2 regions of the Streptomyces sp. NPDC026589 genome follow, and region 2 is predicted to be linked to the other one. Evidence: riboswitches for the same ligand, from Rfam matches in the RefSeq annotation. Region 2 holds a riboswitch; the other holds the start of a gene.

What was found. Region 2 has a riboswitch for cobalamin ahead of AB0F29_RS05590 (cobalamin biosynthesis protein). Riboswitches for the same ligand answer to the same signal wherever they lie in the genome.
Positions count from the first base shown of each region.
Region 1: it holds a riboswitch for cobalamin, as region 2 does, so the genes downstream of both, AB0F29_RS34735 (iron ABC transporter permease) here and AB0F29_RS05590 (cobalamin biosynthesis protein) in region 2, are expected to answer to the same signal.

Region 1 is NZ_JBEZYG010000028.1:49,228-59,711, reverse strand. It holds gene AB0F29_RS34770 (amino acid adenylation domain-containing protein) at 1-2,898, opposite strand, end outside; gene AB0F29_RS34765 (AAA family ATPase) at 3,048-3,593, shown strand; gene AB0F29_RS34760 (antibiotic biosynthesis monooxygenase) at 3,680-4,009, opposite strand; gene AB0F29_RS34755 (HAMP domain-containing sensor histidine kinase) at 4,006-5,130, opposite strand; gene AB0F29_RS34750 (response regulator transcription factor) at 5,123-5,821, opposite strand; gene AB0F29_RS34745 (M15 family metallopeptidase) at 5,986-6,591, shown strand; gene AB0F29_RS34740 (endonuclease/exonuclease/phosphatase family protein) at 6,615-7,724, shown strand; cobalamin riboswitch at 7,828-7,956, shown strand; gene AB0F29_RS34735 (iron ABC transporter permease) at 8,057-9,166, shown strand; gene AB0F29_RS34730 (ABC transporter ATP-binding protein) at 9,166-9,948, shown strand; gene AB0F29_RS34725 (ABC transporter substrate-binding protein) at 9,965-10,484, shown strand, end outside.
Region 2 is NZ_JBEZYG010000002.1:569,267-579,750, reverse strand. It holds gene AB0F29_RS05610 (alpha/beta fold hydrolase) at 1-1,043, opposite strand, end outside; gene AB0F29_RS05605 (class II aldolase/adducin family protein) at 1,176-1,835, opposite strand; gene AB0F29_RS05600 (inorganic phosphate transporter) at 2,113-3,369, shown strand; gene AB0F29_RS05595 (hypothetical protein) at 3,382-3,612, shown strand; cobalamin riboswitch at 3,762-3,893, shown strand; gene AB0F29_RS05590 (cobalamin biosynthesis protein) at 4,031-5,017, shown strand; gene AB0F29_RS05585 (cobyric acid synthase) at 5,058-6,725, shown strand; gene AB0F29_RS05580 (putative cobaltochelatase) at 6,722-8,758, shown strand; gene cobO (cob(I)yrinic acid a,c-diamide adenosyltransferase) at 8,758-9,357, shown strand; gene AB0F29_RS05570 (cobyrinate a,c-diamide synthase) at 9,351-10,484, shown strand, end outside.

The DNA of each region.
Region 1 (10,484 bases), on a different contig from region 2:
GACCACCGCGAGCACCTGATCGTTCGCGAGGCGGGCGGCGTCGAGCCGCGTCAGGACGATGGCCGCGCCTCCCTCGCCGGGCACGAAGCCGTCGGCGTCGGCGCTGAAGGCGCGGCCGCGCCCGGTGGGGGACAGGGCCCCCGCTTCTTCCAGCAGCCGGTGCGGGGTCGAGGTCAGGTGGAGGTTGACCCCGCCGACGACGGCGAGGTCGCACTCGCCGTCCAGGAGGCTGCGCCGGGCCAGGTGCAGAGCCACCAGCCCCGACGAGCAGGCGGTGTCCACGGCGAGTGCGGGACCGTCGAGGTCGAGGCTCTGCGAGACCCGGGCGGCGACGAGGGCGGGCAGGTTCCCGGTGAGCGCGGCGGGCAGCGGGGAGCCGCCGGCCGTGGCCCGCTCCAGGACCTCCCGGTAGCCGCTGTCCCCGACCGCCGCGAACACACCGATCCTGCGACCGCTCCGTCGGGGCCCCGCGTATCCGGCACGTTCGAGAGCCTCGTGCGCGAGTTCCAGGAAGAGCCGGGCCTGCGGATCGAGCGTGCGTGCCTCGTCCTCGCCGATGCCGAAGTAGCCGGCGTCGAACCCGGCCGGGTCCTCCAGCAGTGCGGCCCATCGCCTCCGGGGAGCTGTCAGAGCTGCCGGAGCTGCGGGACCTCCTGGAGCCGCCGGCTTCGTCGGCAGGCTCCCCGACGGGTCCTCCTGGCCGTCGTCCCATCGTCCACGCGGTACGGGAGCGACGGCGTCGTGCCCGTCGACGAGCAGGTCCCAGAAGGCCTCGGGGGTGTCGGCGCCGGGGAACCGGCACGCCATCCCGATGACGGCCGCGGCGGTGGCGGCACCGTCGGTGGGGAGGGAGAGCGCCGGGGTCGGCCCGGCGGCAGATCGTCCGGCCCGCTGTATGGCGCTCTCCGCGGCGTCCGCGGCGTCCGCGTCGGACGGCCCCGGACCGGGCGCCGGCGTCAGAAGATGACCGGCCAGCGCGTCCACTGTGCCGTGGTCGCGGATGACCGCCGGCGGCAGGGTCACACCGAAGGCGTCCTCCAGCGCCACCAGCACCTCCATGGCCTTGAGCGACGTCCCTCCGAGGCTCCCGAACGGCTCGTGCGCCCCGATCGAACCGGCGGGCCGGCCCAGCACCCGCGCCCACGCCTGCCGCACGACCTCGGCGGTCTCCGCGCGGGCGCGGGGCGCCTTCGCACGGGGTGCCTTCTCGTGAGGTTCCGCCGCAGTCCGGGGAGTTCCGGACAAAACGCCACCATCGCCATCACCGTCACCGGTCCCGAACGCGCCCTCCTCGAAACGCTCCCGCAGCCGCCGACGTTGCAGCTTGCCGCTCGTCGTCCGGGGGAACGCGCCCGGCGGCAGGGCCAGCACCCGCACATCGTCATGGAGCAGGGCCTCGCGCACCCGGGCCGCGACGCGTTCGAGTACGTCCGCCGCCTCGCGCGCGGGCCGTGCCCAGGGGACGAACACCACGACGCGCTCCGCACCGGTGACCGGGTCCGTCGACCCGACCACCGCCGGGGCGCCGGGAGGCAGCCCGGGAGTCGTGGCCGCGACCTCCTCCATGTCCGTGGCGTGGAAGGTGCGGCCGTTGAGGAACAGCACGTCCTTGTGCCGGCCCGTGACGCACAGCCGGCCGTCCCGCAGGAACCCGAGATCACCGGTGCGGAGCCACCCCCCGGCGAACACCTCCGCGCTCGCGTCGGGAAGGCCGTGGTAGCCACGGGCGAGCTGGGGTCCGCGCACCATGATGTGCCCGGTCCGCCGGTCCCCGAGGACGGTGCCCGCGTCGTCGACGACGCGCACGGCGCAGCCCGCCACCGGCAGCCCCACGTCCATCAACTCGACGGCCCCTTCGCCCGGTTCGGCGTCCACCGCCACTCCACGGCTCAACGACGCCCGGTCCAGGACCAGGGGCTCGGCCACCTCTCCCGGCGGCGGGAAGGTCACCGCCAGCGTCGCCTCCGCCAGGCCGTAGACCGGCTGGGCCGCCGCCGGGTCCAGCCCCGACGGCCGGGTCCTGTCGGCGAAGGCACGCCACACCGCGGGCGCGATCGGCTCCGCCCCGACCAGGATCAGCCGCACGGCCGAGAGGTCCAGCCGGGCCAGGACCTCCTCGGGAACACGGCGTACGGCCAGCGCCAGGGCGAAGTTGGCCGCGGACAGCACCGTGGCCCGGTGCCGGGCCGCCACCTCGAACCACAGGCGGGGCCGCTTGGCGAACGTCAGCGGACCGATCTTGACCTGCCGGGCCCGGGCGGCCAGCGGAGCGAGGTGGGTGCCGATGAGCCCCATGTCGTGGAAGTACGGCATCCAGCTGACCACCACGTCGTCGGGGCCCAGCGCCGAGGCGGCCCGTATCTGCTCCAGGTTGGCCAGCACCGCGCCATGCGTCACCTCCACCCCCTTGGGGGCACCGGTGCTTCCCGAGGAGAACTGCACGAACGCCACGTCGTCGAGCCCGGCGGTGGAGGTCTCCCGCAGTACCGGTCCTTCCCGGAGGACATCGAGGGTCAGGGTGCGAACGGCGTCGGGGAGTTCACCGGACAGCGACGCGGTCGAGGCGTCCACGACGACGGGTGGCCGCCCGAGGTGCTCCCAGACCGGGAGCACCCGACGGGCGTCCGGCGCCAGCGGAACCGGAACGAGGCCGGCCGCCACCGCACCCCAGAACATCGGCTGGAAGTCCTCGCTGCGATCGGCGAGCAACGGCACACAGGTCCCTGGCGCCACCCCCGCCTCCCGGAAGCCCCCCGCCACACGGAGGGACGCGTCCAGGAGTTCGCGCAGGCTGACCGTCAGCTCGCCGCCGTCGCCGCGCACATGCACGACGACCTGCCCGGGAGCCTCACGCACCGCGTCCAGTAGTACATCCAGCAGTGTCATGTAGTGCTCCACCGGTCCGTCGGTCCGTTCCTCGGAGAATGATCTTAAAAACGCTCAGGTCGTGGGGAATCAGCCGCCGGGAGGAGAGCGCATGCACCCTGGGAGTGACCTGCAGGGAAGAGCCTCGGTTCAGGACCGGGCCGGGCCCGGCAGCGGCTAGCGTGTCCACCGTGAACGTGGGGACAGAGGAGACCCGGCTGATCGTCCTGCGCGGCAACAGCGCGTCGGGGAAGTCGAGTGTGGCGGCCGGTCTCCGCGACAGCTTCGGCCGCGGACTGGCCGTGGTCGGCCAGGACAACCTCCGCCGCACCGTGCTGCGCGAACGCGACCGGCCCGGAGCGGCGAACATCGGTCTGATCGACCTGACCGCCCGCTACGCCCTGGACGCCGGCTACCACGTGGTGGTCGAGGGCATCCTCTACGCCGACCACTACGGCGACATGCTCGCCCGGCTGCGCGCCGACCACCGGGGCCCGACCCACGGGTACTACCTGGACGTCCCCTTCGCCGAGACCGTGGCCCGGCACACCACCAAGCCGATCGCCGACGAGGTCGACGAGAACCAACTGCGGGACTGGTACCGCCCCCGCGACGTGCTGCCCGACGGTGTCGAGACCGTGATCGGTCCCGACAGCATCCTGGCCGGGACCGTCCACCGCATCATGCGTGACACCGGCCTGGCCCGGCTGTCAGCGGTCGACCGCTGACCTGTCCGGACCCGGAAGACGGCAGAGACCTGCCCGGCCGGCCACGTCGGCCGGACCGGGCGGGTCACACAGCTGCGACCACTCGGCTACGCGCCGGTCGGGGCGGCCTGCTGCACGACCTCGAAGGACCACACCGTGGACCCGCTGGCCGCCGGCTTGGGGCGCTCACCGCTCTCGGCACCGCCGCCCTGATGGGCCGCCTTCATCGGCCCCTCCATCCATGCCTGGAAGGAGGCCTCGTCACGCCAGCGGGTGTAGACGAGGTAGTCGTCCGTGCCCTCGACGGGCCGGAGCAGCTCGAACCACTCGAATCCGTCGGAGCCCTCCACTGCATGGGCCCGGGAAGCGAAGCGCTTCTCCAGCGTCTCGCGTTGTTCCTGGGGGACGGTCAGCACATTGATCTTGACTACGCTCATGGCTCCATCCTGCCGTACGCGGTCCTGATCCCGTCGGCGGGCGGGGCTGTCGCGGGGAGTTCCACCGTGATGCGCAGCCCGCCGTCCGGGCGCGGGGTGAGGGTGAGCGTTCCGTCGTGCGCGCGGGTGATGGTCTCGACGATGGCCAGGCCGAGCCCGACACCCGCGTGGTGGGTGCGCAACCGTTCGGCTCCGCGCCGGAACGGTTCGGTGAGCGTCGCGGCCAGCTGCGGGGTGACCTTCGCACCGGTGTTCTCGACCGTGAGCACCACGGTCTCGCGGCGGACGCCGGAAGTGACCCGGACAGTGCCCCGGTCGGGCAGATTGTGGACGATCGCGTTGTGCACGAGGTTCGTCATCAGTTGCAGCAGGAGCGCCGGAGATCCGATCGCGGGGGCGATCTCGCCGCGTGTCTCGACGGTGACGCCCTGCTCTTCCGCGAGGGGGAGGAGGGTCTCGGTGGCCTCCTCCGCCAGCAGCGACAGGTCGACGGGCTCTCGGGTGAAGGAACGCCGGTCGGCGCGGCTGAGCACGAGCAGCGCCTCGGTGAGGTCGATCGCTCTCCCGTTGACGGCGTACAGGCGGTCGATGATCTCGTCGGTGTCGCGATGCGGATCGGTGCGGGCCACCTCGAGAAGCGTCTTCGAGATCGCCAGCGGGGTGCGCAGCTCATGGGAGGCGTTGGCCGCGAACCTCTCCTGCTCGGCGACGTCTGCTTCGAGCCGGGCGAGCATCGTGTCGAAGGCGTCGGCGAGTTCCCGGAACTCGTCCCTGCGGCCCGGCAGCCGGATCCGGTGGGAGAGCGACCCGTGCGTGGCCGCGCGGGTGGCATCGGTGATCCGGGTCAGCGGGGCGAGCATACGGCCGGCGAGGACCCATCCTCCCAGGAGGCCGAAGACGAGGAGGACCGCCAGGACGGTGGCCGCCGCCGGGGCGAACGTGTACGCGAGGAGCTGGCGGTTGGGATTCTCGTGGAGCATCCGCTTGTCCCAGTCGTCGGGAACGTACTCCAGGAGGAACACCCACACCGCTGTGAGCAGCAGGACGCCGGCGACCATGAGGAATCCGGCGTAGCTGAGGGTGAGCTTGAGGCGGACGCTCAACCCGGGCCGCCTAGCCACGGTCCCAACCGTCGCCGCGACCGGTGCCGGACGCTGTGCCGATGCGGTAGCCGACGCCCGGCACGGTGGCGATGATCCACGGTTCGCCGAGGCGCTTGCGCAGGGCCGAGACGGTGATGCGTACGGCGTTGGTGAACGGGTCGGCGTTCTCGTCCCACGCGCGTTCCAGGAGCTCTTCGGCGCTGACGACACCGCCGTCGGCGGCGACGAGGACATCGAGTACCGCGAACTGCTTCCTGGTCAGCGCGACGTAGCGGCCGTCCCGGTAGACCTCCCTGCGGAAGGTGTCCAGCCGCAGACCCGCGATCTCCCGCACGGGCGGTCTGCTGTGGGCGCGTCTGCGGTCGAGCGCTCTGAGCCTGAGCACGAGCTCCCGCAGATCGAACGGTTTCGTGAGGTAGTCGTCGGCGCCGAGTCCGAACCCGGAAGCCTTGTCGTCGAGGCGGTCGGCCGCAGTGAGCATGAGGATCGGCATGCCACTGCCGGAGGCGACGATGTGTTCGGCGATCTCGTCGCCGGACGGCCCGGGGACGTCGCGGTCCAGGACGGCGATGTCGTAGGTGTTGACGCTCAGCAGCTCCAGAGCGCTGTCCCCGTCCCCCGCGATGTCCGCCGCGATCGCTTCGAGACGCAGGCCGTCGCGGACGGCCTCCGCCAGATAGGGCTCGTCCTCGACGATCAGCACGCGCATGGGCCGATGCTACGAGCCGGCACCTATCGTCGGCGTATCGAAAACCGCATACATGTCCGCAACACCTCGCTGCCTTGACTCGCGGTATGACTCGACCACCGCCGTCAGTGCGAACAACACCCCACCGGAGACGCGGGCCCCTTGTCGTCGGCGCGGTAGCCGTCGTGGCAGCGATCGCGGCAGCCCTCGGCCACTCCCTGCTGAACCCGACGCACGCCCCGTCGGCCTCGACCTCACCGCGCCCCCCGTCCGCCGCCCCCTCTTCGGCGCCGGCATCGCTGCCTCCTCCACTTCACCGTGAACTCCGTGGAGCGCTGGGAGCGGCCGACGGGGCCGTACCCGACGGCGTGACGGTGCTCGACGACGGGATCCCGGCCGTCACCAACCTCGATGCGGATCTGCTCGCGGCCCTCCGTCGGGCGGCGCGGGAGGCGGCGCGGGACGGCGTCGAGTTCGCCGTCAACAGCGGCTGGCGATCACCGGAGTACCAGAATCAGCTGCTCCGCAAGGCGATCGCGCGGTACGGGTCCGAGGCCGAGGCCGCCCGATGGGTGGCCACCGCGACGACGTCACCGCACGTGTCGGGGGACGCGGTCGACATCGGGCCGGCCGACGCGACGGAGTGGCTGACCGAGCACGGCGCCGCGTACGGACTGTGCCAGACCTACCGGAACGAACCCTGGCACTACGAGCTGCGCACGGAAGCGATCGACCGGGGCTGCCCGCGCATGTACGCGGACCCCACCCAGGACCCCAGGATGCGACAGTGACCGACGCCGAGCGAGGACAGACGATGACGCAGGTGGACACAGCGGGCACCGCCCAGGGCGACATGGCCACAGCCGGGACGGCGCAGAGCGGCATGGACACCTCCGGTTCCGGGCGGAGCGACGCCGGCCCCGGGGGCGCCGGTCCCCGGCACACCGGCGCGAGGACCGGCCCCTGGAAGCGCGGCCGGGTGCTCGCGGCGGCGGCGCTGCTGCTGGGCCTCTTCCTGCTGCTGCACGCGAGCATCCCGAACCGGATCGGGAACCTCGGCAGCCTGGTGGAGACCTTCCTCCCCTGGTTCGGCCTGTTCATCCCGGTGCTGCTGGCCGGGGCGCTGCTGCGCCGCGCCGTCCCCGCACTCGTCGCGCTGCTGCTGCCGGCCGCCGTGTGGCTGAACCTCTTCGGCGGGCTGCTCACCGACAAGTCCCACCCGGGCGGCGACCTCACCGTGGTCAGCCACAACGTCGGCGCCGACAACCCCGACGCGGCGGGCACCGCACGCGCCCTGGCCGCCTCCGGTGCGGATGTGCTGGCACTGGAGGAGCTGGACCCGGCGGTCCGGAGGACGTACGAGAAGGAGCTGGCGACGACGTACCCGCACCACACGGTGCTGGGCACGGTCGGCGTGTGGAGCGGGCTGCCGCTGTCGGACACCCGCCCGGTCGACGTCGAGATGGACGCCGGACCGCTGGGGGACGCGAAGCCCGACGACGTCAGACTGGAGTACAACCGGGGGCTGCGCACCACGGTGGCCACGGACCACGGGCCCCTGGCGGTGTACGTGACGCACCTCGGATCCGTACGGGTGAATCCCCGGGCGGGCCTCTCGTCGGGCCAACGGGACGCCGGCGCGCAGTCGCTCGGCCGGGCCGTCGCCGCCGAGCGGAACGAGCGGGTGGTGCTGCTCGGCGATCTGAACGGAACCCTGGACGACCGCGCGTACGCGGGCATCACCTCGCGGATGCGATCGGTGCAGGAGGCGGCGGGCGACGGGTTCGGCTTCAGCTGGCCCGCCGCCTTCCCGGTGGTGCGGATCGACCAGATCCTGGTCCGGGGCGTGGAGCCGGAGAGCTCGTGGCTGCTGCCCGCGACCGGCAGCGACCACCTCCCGGTGGCGGCCCGCATCAGCTGGTGAACACCGTGGAGGCATCCGGACTCATCCGGGCCTCCCTCCCGCCTCGGGGAGGGCGACAGAACCTTCCGTGTGCCGCTGCCGTTCACCCTCCGCCGGGGGAGGGGGAACGCACGCGCTAGGCTGCGTTCCGCCACGGGGGAAGTCCGGTCGAAATCCGGCGCTGACCCGCAACGGTAGACGGAGCCTCCAGGCTCCGTGAGCCCGATCACCCGTGGCCGAGAAGGCTCCTGACGATTCGCCGTGGACTGCGAATGGGCGCTGCGCGGGGCGGCCGCCGTCCGGGGCCGCTCCTCATCGCGCGACGCACGGCCCGAGGCGAAAGCGACCGGCCTGTGGCCACGTCACTCGACCGCATACCCTCCAAGCCGTCGCGCCCCGCGTACGTCGGCACCGGACCGGCTCCACCCCGGCGCGTACCCCTGCCGTTCCTCCTGGCCGGCCTGTGCGCGGCCCTGCCCCTCTCCCTCCTCTGCGGGGCGGCACTCGGGGCGTCGGGGCTCTCCTGGGCGGAGGTGACGCGCTACCTGTGGGCAGGGCTGACCGGCGGGGCCATCGGCCCCGACGAGGTCCCGGCCTACACCATCGTCTGGGAACTGCGCCTGCCACGAGCCGTGCTGGCGGCCGTCGTCGGGGCCGGCCTGTCCGCCATTGGCGTCGCCGTCCAGGCCATGGTGCGCAACGCGCTGGCCGACCCGTTCGTCCTCGGTATCTCCTCGGGCGCGGCGGTCGGCGCCAACGCCGTACTCATCTTCGGTGCCTTGGGGGCGCTGGGCATCTGGGCGCTGTCCACGGCGGCGTTCCTCTCCGCGCTCCTCGCCATGCTGCTCGTGTACGCGGTGGCCCGTACCGAACGCGGACTGACCCCGCTGCGGCTCGTCCTGACGGGGACCGCGATGTACTACGGGTTCTCCGCCGTCACCACGTTCATGGTGTTCGCTGCCGAGCGCGGGGAAGCGGCCCGCTCCGCGATGATGTGGCTGCTCGGCAGCCTGAGCGGGGCCAACTGGGCCGCCGTGCCGATCGCCGCCGGAGCGGTGCTCGCCGGCCTCGCGCACCTCGGCTGGTCGGCACGGCGCCTGAACGCCCTCGCCATGGGCGACGAGACCGCCGCCGCACTCGGGGTCGATCCCGGGAGGCTGCGCAAGGAGCTCTTCCTCGTCTCCGCGGCCGTCACCGGGGCGGTCGTCGCGGTGAGCGGAGCGATCGGCTTCGTCGGCCTGATGGTCCCGCACGCCGCACGGATGCTGGTCGGCGCGGACCACCGCCGGCTCCTGGCCGTAGCCCCTCTGGCGGGAGCCGTCCTGCTGATCTGGGTGGATGTCCTCTCGCGCGTGGTGCTGGCACCGGCCGAGCTGCCGGTGGGCGTCCTCACCGCGGTCATCGGCGTTCCCTGCTTCATTCTCCTCATGCGCCGGCGCTCCTACTCCTTCGGAGGCATCTGATGCGGATCGACATCGACGCGCTGACCGTCGAGATCGCCGGTGCACGGCTCGTGGACCAGGTCACCCTGGGCGCGGCCGACGGGCAGCTCGTCGGCCTGGTCGGTCCCAACGGCAGCGGGAAGTCGACCCTGTTGCGCTGTGTCTACCGGGCCCTGCGCCCCTCGGCCGGCGCCGTGAGGATCGGCGGTGAGGACCTTCACGCCCTGAGCACGCGGGAAGGCGCCCGACGGCTCGCGGCCCTTCCGCAGGACGCGGTCGCCGAATTCGACTTCACCGTCGCCGAGATCGTCGCCATGGGGCGGCTGCCGCACCAGGGGCCGGTGGCGCGGGCATCCGACGAGGACCGCCGCCTCTGCGACGAGGCGCTGGCGGGGGTCGGCGCGGAACACCTGGCCGAACGCGGCTTCCTCACCCTCTCCGGCGGTGAGCGGCAGCGTGTCCTGATCGCCCGCGCCCTCGCCCAGCAGCCCCGGGTCCTGGTGCTCGACGAACCCACCAACCACCTGGACATCGCCCACCAGTTGGAGGTCCTCGCCCTGGTCCGCGGCAGCGGCCTGACCGTGCTCACCGCCCTGCACGACCTCAACCTCGCGGCCCTGCACTGCGACCTGGTCCACGTCATCGACAGCGGCCGGATCGTCGCCTCCGGGGCCCCGTACGAGGTCCTGACCACCGAGCTGCTGGCCGATGTCTTCGGCGTACGGGCGCACCGGGTCGCGCATCCGGAGACCGGCGCGCTCCAACTGCTCTTCGACCTCCCTCCCGCCCGCCCCACCTCCTGAAGGAGCCTCGACCACCATGCCCAACCCCCTGCGTCCCGCGGCGCTCGTGCTCGCGGCCGCCCTGGTCCTCACCGGCTGTGGAGCGGACGTCACCTCACAGGCCGACGGGAAGGACCGCACGTTGGAGGCCGACCGCCACTATCCGGTGACCGTCGAGAACTGCGGGGAGAAGAAGACGTACGACAGGGCCCCGCAGCGCGTCGTCACCAACGACACCGGCATCACCGAGATCATGTTCGCCCTCGGGCTGGAGGACCACATGGCCGGGTACGTGATGCCCGACGACAAGGGCGACATGACGTCCGTCCCCTGGAAGGACGGCTACAAGAAGACCAAGTGGCTCTCCAAGGAGCGGATCAACAAGGAACTGGTCCTCGACGCCCGCGCCGACCTGGTCTTCGCCGGCTGGAACTACGGGTTCAACGAGGGTGAGGGTTTCACCCCCGCCGAACTGGAGCGCGTGGGCGTCGACTCGTACCTGCTCAGCGAGTCGTGCCGCAACGGGCAGGGCAAGGCCCGCGGAGTCATGCCCCCGC
Region 2 (10,484 bases):
GGTACGGCGTGGAGACTGACCACGTCCGGGCGTCGGGCGGCGAGCTCGCGGGAGGCGGCCCAGGGGGCGATGGTGTCGTCCGGGCCGTGCAGGATCAGGGTCGGGGTGCGCAGGGAGGCGGGCGCCGAGGTCTCCAGCAGCGGGGCGGCGTTCATCCCGGTCCTGCCCTGGGCGGCGCGGACGGCGAGCGGCAGAAGGACGGCCGGGACCCCGCGGGCCGCGGCCAGGGCGCGCAGGGTGACCTGCCAGTCCAGCACCGGGGAGTCGAGGACGAGGCCGCTGATCCGGTCGCGGAGCGGGGACTCGACCGCGGCGTACAGGGCCATGGTGGCGCCGGTGGACCAGCCGTGGACGATCACGTTGCGGGCCCCGTGGCGCAGGGCCCAGCGGAGGGCGGCGTCGAGGTCGCGCCACTCGGAGGCGCCGAAGTGACCGAGGCCGTCCGCGGGGCGGGGGGCTCCGGGGTCGCCCCGGTGGGCGAGGTCGAGCACGGGGAAGCTCTGTTCGTGGAGAAACCCCATCAGGTTCATGGGGTGGGCCCGGGTGGTGCCGAGGCCGTGCACGGTGATGACCCAGGTGTCGCGGGCGCCGGGGACGTACCAGGCGGGCAGGGCGCCCAGCTCGCCGGGGATCGCGACCTCCTGGTGGTCCAGGCCGAGGTCGGCGCTCGGGTCGCCGTCGTACAGCGCGGGGGTGAGCCGCACTTTCGCGCCCGGTTCGAGGAGCCCCCGGCCGACGCTCTCCAGCCTGCGGACGACGGTGTCGGCGGCCTGGGAGGCCCCTTCGACGACGGGCCCGACGACCGCGTGGACGCCGGGTCCGGACAGGCCGTAGGTGCCGGGCCTGAGCGCCGAGAAGGACCGGGTCAGGGTGACCTGTCCGGCCGCCGTGGCGTGCACGGTGAGTCTGCGGTCGGCGGGGAGGGGACGTCCGGGCGTCGCTTTGAGGGCGACGTCGCTGGCGTACCGGCCGGCCGCGACCGCTGTCGCACCGACGCCGAGGATCGTGGTGACGGCCGTTGCCGTCGCGGTTACCGGGCGCACCGCTTCAGTGTCGTGGGGCGGGAGGCGGGCTGCCAGTGGGCGGGGCCGTCCGGGTCGGACGCGGGCCGGGTCCGGTCCCGTGCCGTGGCCCGGGCCCCGGTGGTTCACGCGGGTGCTCGGGGCAGGCGGGGGTCAGCCGGGCTGGCCGTATCCCTTGAGGGCTTCCGTCACCTCGTCCAGCTGGGCCGCGTCGAGCAGGGACGGGGTGCGGCCGGGTAGGGAGCTCGCGGTGAGCCAGAGGCGGCAGAGCCACTCCAGTTGGGCGGTGCGCTCGTAGGCCTGGTCGAGCGTGTCGCCGTAGGTGACGGTGCCGTGGTTGGCCAGCAGACAGCCGGTGCGGCCCTCCAGGGCCCCGAGCATGGCCTCGGCCAGTTCCGGGGTGCCGTAGCGGGCGTAGGCGACGGTGCGGACGGGGCCGCCGAGGATGGCGGCGGCGTAGTGGACGAGCGGCACCTCGGTGACGAGGGTGGAGACGGCGGTGGCGTGCACGGCGTGGGTGTGCACCACGGCGGCAGCGTCGGTGGAGCGGTAGACGGCCAGGTGGAGGGGGAGTTCGCTGGTCGGACCGAGGTCGCCGAGGACCTGTCGGCCTTCCAGATCCACGCCGACCGCGTCGTGGGGTCCGAGCCGGTCGTAGGGCACCCCGCTGGGCGTGACCAGGACCAGGTCGCCGACGCGGGCCGACACGTTGCCCGAGGTGCCGACGACCAGGCCGTCCGCCGCGCTGCGGCGGGCGGTCGCGACGACGTCCAGCCAGGTCCGCCCGACGGATTCCGAGTGCTGCTCGCTCATGGGGCGAGCGTAGGGGTCAAGAGGCGCAACCGGAACGTCACATGAGAGGTGACGGAGGTCTCTTCCGGGTGCCGAACAGCCGTTCAAAATGTTCGCCATCCAGTGGCAAAGAGCAGCCCACGCCCCGCCCCACAGGCACCATGCGGCCCCTCCCGGACACAAGCGGAGGGAACCCACTCCGTTTGGAGTCACCGCAGCGCCCTGCCCAGTTCATCTTCCGTTCATCCAGGTTGCCTACGGTCCATGTGCCACTGACGTCGAACGATTGCCTGGGTAAATGGAACACATCACGCTGCTGCTTGCGATTGTGGTCGTGACAGCTCTCGTGTTCGATTTCACGAACGGTTTCCACGACACCGCCAACGCGATGGCTACGACCATCTCGACCGGCGCTCTGAAGCCCAAGACAGCGGTGGCGATGTCCGCCGTTCTCAACCTGATCGGCGCGTTCCTGTCGGTGGAGGTCGCCAAGACGATCTCCGGCGGGATCGTCAACGAGGACGGCATCAGAACCGAGGTCATCTTCGCGGCGCTCGTCGGCGCCATCCTGTGGAATCTCCTGACCTGGCTGGTCGGCCTGCCCTCCAGCTCCTCCCACGCCCTGTTCGGCGGACTGATCGGCGCCGCCGTCATGTCGGCCGGCTGGTCCTCGATCAACGGCGGCACCGTCGTCACCAAGGTGCTGCTCCCGGCGATCGCGGCCCCGCTGGTCGCCGGCCTCGCCGCGATGCTCGCCACGCGGCTGACGTACCGGATCAACCGGAACGTCACCGACGAGGGACAGCTGAAGTCGACGGCCAAGGGCTACCGGGCCGGACAGATCGCCTCCGCCGGTCTCGTCTCGCTCGCCCACGGCACCAACGACGCCCAGAAGACGATGGGCATCATCACGCTGGCCCTGGTCACCGGCGGCGTCCTCGCCCCCGGCTCCAACCCGCCCATGTGGGTCATCGTCTCCGCCGGTGTGGCCATCGCGCTCGGCACCTACCTCGGCGGCTGGCGCATCATCCGCACGATGGGCAAGGGACTGACCGACCTCCAGCCGCCGCAGGGCTTCGCCGCCCAGACCAGCGCGGCGACGGTCATCCTGGCCTCCTCGCACCTCGGTTTCTCGCTCTCCACCACCCAGTCCTGCTCCGGTGCCGTCATGGGCGCGGGCCTCGGCCGCAAGGGGGGCGTGGTCCGCTGGTCCACCGCCACCCGGATGTTCGTCGCCTGGGGGCTGACGCTCCCGGCGGCCGGTCTGATCGGTGCGGGCGCCGAGTTCCTGACCAAGCAGGGCCCCTGGGGCATCGCCGTCACGGCGGTCATCCTGGTGGGCGGTTCGTTCGCCATCTGGCTGGCCTCGCGCCGCCAGCCGGTCGACCACACCAACGTCAACGACACGGACGGGGAGGGCGAGCCCCAGGGCATCGTCACCACCGCCATGGCGGCGGTCCAGCCGCCGCCCGTCGGCGGCCCGGCCGCCGACCTCGCAACCACCCTCCCGGCCTCGGCGCCCGACGACCCGGCCCGGCCGCCGGCCAAGGTGTAAGGACAGATCCGCATGAAAATCGACTGGGCAGCTCTCGCCTCCGTCTTCGGTGTCAGCCTCGTGGTCACCGTCGCGCTGGTCGGCCTCTTCACTCTGGGCATCGTCGCCCTCTCCAAGCAGTCCGCCACGGCCGGAGGCAGCGCCTCCGGAGGATCGGTCGCGCTGGCGCGCACCGGCGCGTACGCCTGCTTCGCGGCGTGCGTGGCGGCGGTCACGTACGGGATCTACCTGATCGTCGCCTGACCCCGCACCCCGCACCCCTTCGGGCCGGACACACTCTCGTGTGTCCGGCCCGATGTGTGTCTGCGCACAATGGAGCCTCGCAGGTCAACAGCGAGTTGACGGTTGTTCGCGGGGCGTGGTGGACTGCCGGAGCCATTTACGGCGACAGCAGAGGAAGCCGGTGCGAATCCGGCGCGGTCCCGCCACTGTCACCGGGGAGCGCTCCCCCACACGGAACGTCACGGCCCGCTCGCGCGGGCTGGAAGGCCGGGGGAACCGCGGATCCGGAAGCCAGGAGACTCTCGTCGCCGGTCACGTCGAACCAGGGCGCGGACCCTGAGTGAGGACATACGCCATGCCCGGCCGCCGTGCGCCGCTTCCTGTGCCTCCCACGACAGCCCATCGCGCCGGAGCACCTCTCCCCGCGACCGGCTGAGCCATGCGTGCCGACCGCGTTTTCGCGTACGGCGCCACGGCCGGGCTGATCGCCGACGCCCTGCTCGGCGACCCCCGCCGGGGCCACCCCGTCGCCGGATTCGGCCGCGCCGCCGCGCGGGTGGAGTCCCTGCTGTGGCGTGACGGCCGGGGCCGGGGCGCGCTGCACACCCTCGTCTGCGCCGGAGGCGCCGTGGGGGCCGCAGCGCTGACCGCGCGCGCCGTCCGGGGACGCCCCGCGCTCGCCGTCGCGCTGACCGCCGCCACCGCCTGGTCCGTCGTCGGGGGGACGTCACTGGGGCGGGAGGCCCGCGCCATCGGCGGCGCCCTGGCCGCGGGGGACCTGGAGGTGGCGCGGGAGCGCCTGCCGCGTCTGTGCGGGCGCGATCCGCACTCCCTGGACGGTCCGGGCATCGCCCGCGCGGTCGTCGAGTCGGTCGCCGAGAACACCTCGGACGCCGTCGTCGGCGCGCTGGTGTGGGGGGCGATCGGCGGGGTGCCGGGGCTCGTCGGCTTCCGGGCGGTGAACACGCTCGACGCGATGGTCGGCCACAAGTCACCCCGCTACCGCCGTTACGGCTGGGCCTCGGCCCGTCTGGACGACCTCGCGGGGTGGCCCGGCGCCCGGCTGACGGCCGCGCTGGCCGTAGCGGGCGGCGGGCGGCCCCGGGAGGCCGTACACGCCTGGAGGGCGGACGCGGGGCGTCACCCGAGCCCGAACGCGGGGCCGGTGGAGGCCGCGTTCGCGGGGGCGCTCGGTGTGCGGCTGGGCGGGACCCTGGCGTACGCGGGGCGCGTCGAGCACCGGCCGGTACTGAACGGAGAGTCCGGGCGGGACGTGCGGGGCGCGGACATCGAACGCGCGGTACGGCTGTCGCGCCGGGTGAGCGCGCTGGCCCTCGGCGTGTGCGTGGCGGGGCGGATGGTCGCGGGCCGCGTGGTCGCGGGACGGTCGTCGGCAGGGCGGCAGCGGGGTCGGGGGCGGTCATGAACGGTCCGGCACGGAACGCGGTACGGGAACGGGAGCGGGTATGAGCGGCGGGCTGCTGGTCGCGGGGACCACATCGGACGCGGGCAAGAGCGTGGTCACGGCGGGCATCTGCCGGTGGCTGGTGCGCCGGGGCGTGAAGGTCGCGCCCTTCAAGGCCCAGAACATGTCCCTGAACTCCTTCGTGACCCGGCAGGGCGCGGAGATCGGCCGGGCCCAGGCGATGCAGGCGCAGGCCGCCCGGGTGGAGCCGACGGCGCTGATGAACCCGGTGCTGCTGAAACCCGGCAGCGACCGGTCCAGCCAGGTCGTGCTGATGGGCAGGCCGGTGGGAGAGATGAGCGCCCGGGGGTACCACGGGGGGCGGCAGGAAGCGTTGCTCGGGACGGTGACGGACTGTCTGGAGGAGCTGAGGGCCACGTACGACGCGGTCATCTGCGAAGGAGCCGGGTCCCCGGCCGAGATCAATCTGCGGCGCACGGACATCGTGAACATGGGGATCGCGCGGGCCGCGAGGTTCCCGGTCCTGGTGGTCGGGGACATCGACCGGGGCGGGGTCTTCGCTTCCTTCTTCGGTACGACGGCGTTGTTGAGCGCGGAGGACCAGGCGCTCGTCGCGGGCTATCTGGTGAACAAGTTCCGGGGCGACGTCTCGCTGCTGGAGCCGGGCCTGGACATGCTGTACGGGCTGACCGGGCGGCGGACGTACGGGGTGCTGCCGTACGCCCACGGGCTCGGCATCGACGAGGAGGACGGTCTGCGGGTGTCCCTGCGGGGTGCGGTGCGGGAGTCGGTCGTGGCTCCCCCGCGCGGCGAGGACGTGCTGCGGGTGGCGGTCTGCGCCGTACCGCTGATGTCGAACTTCACGGATGTGGACGCGCTGGCCGCCGAACCGGGCGTCGTCGTGCGGTTCGTGGACCGGGCGGAGGAGCTGGCCGACGCGGACCTGGTCATCGTGCCCGGGACGCGCGGCACGGTGAAGGCGCTGGCCTGGCTGCGCGAGCGGGGCCTCGCGGACGCGCTGGTGCGGAGGGCTGCGGAGGGCCGGCCGGTGCTGGGGATCTGCGGCGGGTTCCAGGTGCTCGGCGAGCGGATCGAGGACGAGGTGGAGTCGCGGGCCGGCGTCGTGGACGGGCTCGGGCTGCTGCCGGTGCGCATCCGCTTCGACCGGGACAAGACGCTGGCGCGGCCGGTCGGTTCGGCGCTCGGCGAGCCGGTGGAGGGGTACGAGATCCACCACGGGGTGGCCGATGTCCGGGGCGGGGAGCCGTTCCTCGACGGGTGCCGGGTGGGGGCGGTGTGGGGGACGCACTGGCACGGGTCTCTGGAGAGCGACGCGTTCCGGCGGCGGTTCCTGGTGGAGGTGGCCCGGGCCGCCGGGCGGCGGTTCGTGCCGGCGCCGGACACGAGTTTCGGGGTGTTGCGGGAGGAGCAGCTGGATCGGCTCGGGGATCTGGTGGAGGAGCACGCGGACACGGACGCGTTGTGGCGGTTGATCGAGGAGGGTGCGCCTGCGGGGTTGCCGTTCGTGCCGCCGGGGGCGCCCGCCTCGCCGGGGGCCGGCGCGGGTACGGGTGCGGGTGGTCCGGCGAGCCGGGGCGCTGCCCCGGACCCCGCTCCTCAATCGCCGGAGGGGCTTGATTGTGCCGGGCCAACGCCCCAGGGGCTCGGGGAAGCAGCTGTTGTTCATGTCGACCAGGAGGCCAAGTGAGTACGCCGTATCCCTTCACCGCGATCGTCGGGCAGGACGACCTGCGGCTCGGGCTGTTGCTGAACGCGGTCAGTCCGGCTGTCGGCGGAGTGCTCGTACGGGGCGAGAAGGGGACCGCCAAGTCCACCGCCGTGCGCGCGCTCGCCGCCCTCATGCCGGAGGTCTCCGTCGTGCCGGGGTGCCGGTTCTCCTGCGACCCCGTCTCCCCCGATCCGGCGTGTCCCGACGCGCCGCACGCGGAGGCCGTCGGTGTGTCGCGGGCCGCGCGGACCGTGGAGCTGCCCGTCGGCGCGTCCGAGGACCGGCTCGTGGGGGCGCTGGACATCGAGCGGGCGCTGTCGGAGGGCGTGAAGGCGTTCGAGCCGGGGCTGCTGGCCGACGCGCACCGCGGGATCCTGTACGTCGACGAGGTCAACCTGCTCCACGACCACCTGGTGGATCTGCTGCTGGACGCGGCGGCCATGGGCGCCTCGTACGTCGAGCGCGAGGGCGTCTCCGTACGGCACGCGGCACGGTTCCTGCTCGTCGGGACGATGAACCCGGAAGAGGGCGAGCTGCGGCCGCAGTTGCTGGACCGGTTCGGGCTGACCGTCGAGGTGGCCGCCTCCCGGGACACCGACGAGCGGGTCGAGGTGGTGCGGCGCAGGCTCGCGTACGACGACGACCCCGAGGGGTTCGCCGCGCGCTGGGCCGGGGAGGAGAGCGCCCTGCGGGAGCGCATCGCCGCCGCGCGCGCCCTGCTGCCCCGCGTCGTGCTCGGTGACGGCGTGTTGCGGCAGATCGCCGCGACCTGCGCCGCGTTCGAGGTCGACGGGATGCGGGCCGACATCGTGATGGCCCGTACCGCGACCGCGCTGGCCGCCTGGGCGGGCCGCGAGGAGGTCACCGCCGACGATGTGCGGCAGGCCGCTCTCCTCGCGCTCCCCCACCGGCGTCGCCGCAACCCGTTCGACGCGCCCGGCCTGGACGAGGACAAGCTCGACCAGACCCTGGACGAGGCGGCAGGGGATGAGGGACAGGGCAACGACGACGATCCCGGCCCCGGCCCCGATGACGGTGGCGGCGGGGGCGGTGGCGGCGGCGTACCGCCGCAGGCCGATGGCGACCGCACCCCGCCAGGGACTTCGGAAGACGACGACACGCCGTCCGGGCCTCCCGAGGGCACTCCCGACACGCCCGGCCGGTCCACCGGGGCCGAGCAGCAGCCGGTGGCGTCCGCCGAGCCGTTCCGGACGAAGATGCTCAGCGTACCGGGGCTCGGCGCGGGCGCTGCGGGGCGGCGCTCCCGGGCCCGTACCGAGCACGGGCGTACGACCGGCGCCCGCCGCCCGCAGGGGTCGCTGACCAAGCTGCACCTGGCCGCGACCGTGCAGGCCGCCGCCCCGCACCAGCGGGCGCGCGGGCGCTCGGGGCGGGGGCTCGTGGTGCGCCGGGACGATCTGCGGCAGGCGACCCGGGAGGGGCGTGAGGGCAACCTCGTGCTGTTCGTCGTGGACGCGTCGGGCTCGATGGCGGCGCGGCAGCGGATGAGCGCGGTCAAGGGGGCCGTGCTGTCGCTGCTGCTGGACGCCTACCAGCGGCGGGACAAGGTCGGTCTGGTCACCTTCCGGGGCAAGGAGGCGGAGGTGGTGCTGCCGCCGACCTCGTCCGTGGACGCGGCCGCCTCCCGTCTGGAGTCGCTCCCGACCGGGGGCCGTACACCGCTGGCCTCGGGACTGCTCAAGGCTCATGACGTGCTGCGGGTGGAGCGGCTGCGCGATCCGTCGCGGCGGCCCCTGCTCGTCGTGGTGACGGACGGCCGCGCGACCGGCGGGCCGGAGCCGGTGGCGCTCGCGGGGCGGGCCGGACGGCTGCACCGCTCGGAGGGAACGGCATCCGTCGTCGTGGACTGCGAGTCGGGGTACGTACGCCTCGGTCTCGCCGGGGAGTTGGCCCGGGAACTGGGAGGCACCGCCGTCACGCTCGACGAACTGCGGGCCGACTCGATCGCCGGGCTCGTCAAGGACGTCACCGCAGCCGGGAGGGCCGCTTAATGCCGCAGGGACAGCCGACATCGGTGCCGGACGACGGGCTCACCACCCGTCAGCGGCGTAACCGTCCGCTCCTGTTCGTCCACACGGGTATCGGCAAGGGCAAGTCGACGGCCGCCTTCGGGCTGGCGTTGCGGGCCTGGAACCAGGGCTGGCCGATCGGGGTGTTCCAGTTCGTGAAGTCCGCGAAGTGGAAGGTCGGCGAGGAGAACGCGCTGAAGGTACTGGGAGCGAGCGGCGAGGGCGGCACCGTCGACTGGCACAAGATGGGCGAGGGCTGGTCCTGGGTCCAGCGCGACGGGCAGCTGGACAACGAGGAGAAGGCCCGCGAGGGCTGGGAGCAGGTCAAGCGCGACCTGGCGGCCGAGACGTACAAGCTGTACGTGCTCGACGAGTTCGCCTACCCGCTGCACTGGGGCTGGATCGACACGGACGAGGTCGTCGAGGTGATGCGTAACCGGCCGGGCACCCAGCATGTGGTGATCACCGGCCGCAACGCGCCGGACGCGCTGATCGAGGCCGCCGACCTGGTGACCGACATGTCGAAGGTCAAGCACCCGATGGACGCGGGGCAGAAGGGGCAGAGGGGCATCGAGTGGTGAGGGTGCCCCGTCTGGTCATCGCCGCTCCGGCCTCCGGCAGCGGCAAGACCACCGTCGCCACCGGGTTGATGGCCGCCTTCGCCGCGCGCGGGCTCGCCGTCTCCCCGCACAAGGTGGGGCCGGACTACATCGATCCGGGCTACCACTCGCTGGCGACGGGACGCCCCGGCCGCAATCTCGACGCGTACATGTGCGGGACGGATCTGATCGCCCCGCTCTTCGCGCACGGGTCGGCGGGGTGCGACCTCGCCGTGGTCGAGGGGGTGATGGGGCTGTACGACGGCGCCTCGGGGCAGGGGGAGCTGGCGTCCACCGCGCAGGTGGCGAAGCTGCTGCGCGCCCCCGTGGTGCTGGTGGTGGACGCCTCCTCGCAGTCCCGTTCGGTGGCGGCCCTGGTGCACGGGTTCGCCTCCTGGGACCCCGAGGTCAGGATCGGCGGGGTGATCCTGAACAAGGTGGCCTCCGACCGGCACGAGGCGCTGCTGCGGGACGCGTTGGACGAGTCGGGGCTGCCGGTCCTGGGCGTGCTGCGGCGGGCCCCGCAGGTGGCGACGCCCTCGCGCCACCTGGGGCTGGTCCCGGTGGCCGAGCGGGGCTCCGAAGCGGTGGACGCCGTGGCGGCGATGGGCGAGCGGGTGCGCGCCGGGTGCGACCTGGACGCGCTGATGGCGCTGGCCCGGACGGCGCCGGCGCTGCCGGACGAGACGTGGGAGCCGGAGTACGCCCAGGAGCCCGGTGCCACCGCTGTGGAGCCCGGTGCCCTCGCGGTGAAGCCCGTCGTGGCCGTGGCCGGCGGGGCGGCGTTCACCTTCGCGTACGCGGAGCACGCCGAGCTGCTGGCGGCGGCCGGTGCGGAGGTCGTGGTCTTCGACCCGCTGCGGGACGAGAAGCTGCCGGGGGGCACGGCGGGGCTCGTCATCGGCGGCGGGTTCCCGGAGATGTACGCCCCCGAGCTGTCGGCCAACGAGCCGTTGCGGCGGGCGGTCACGGAACTGGCACTGAGCGGCGCCCCGGTGGCGGCCGAGTGCGCGGGGCTGCTGTATCTGGCGCGGGAGCTGGACGGGAAGCCCATGTGCGGGGTGCTGGACGCCGAGGCCCGGATGTCCGAGCGGCTGACGCTCGGGTAC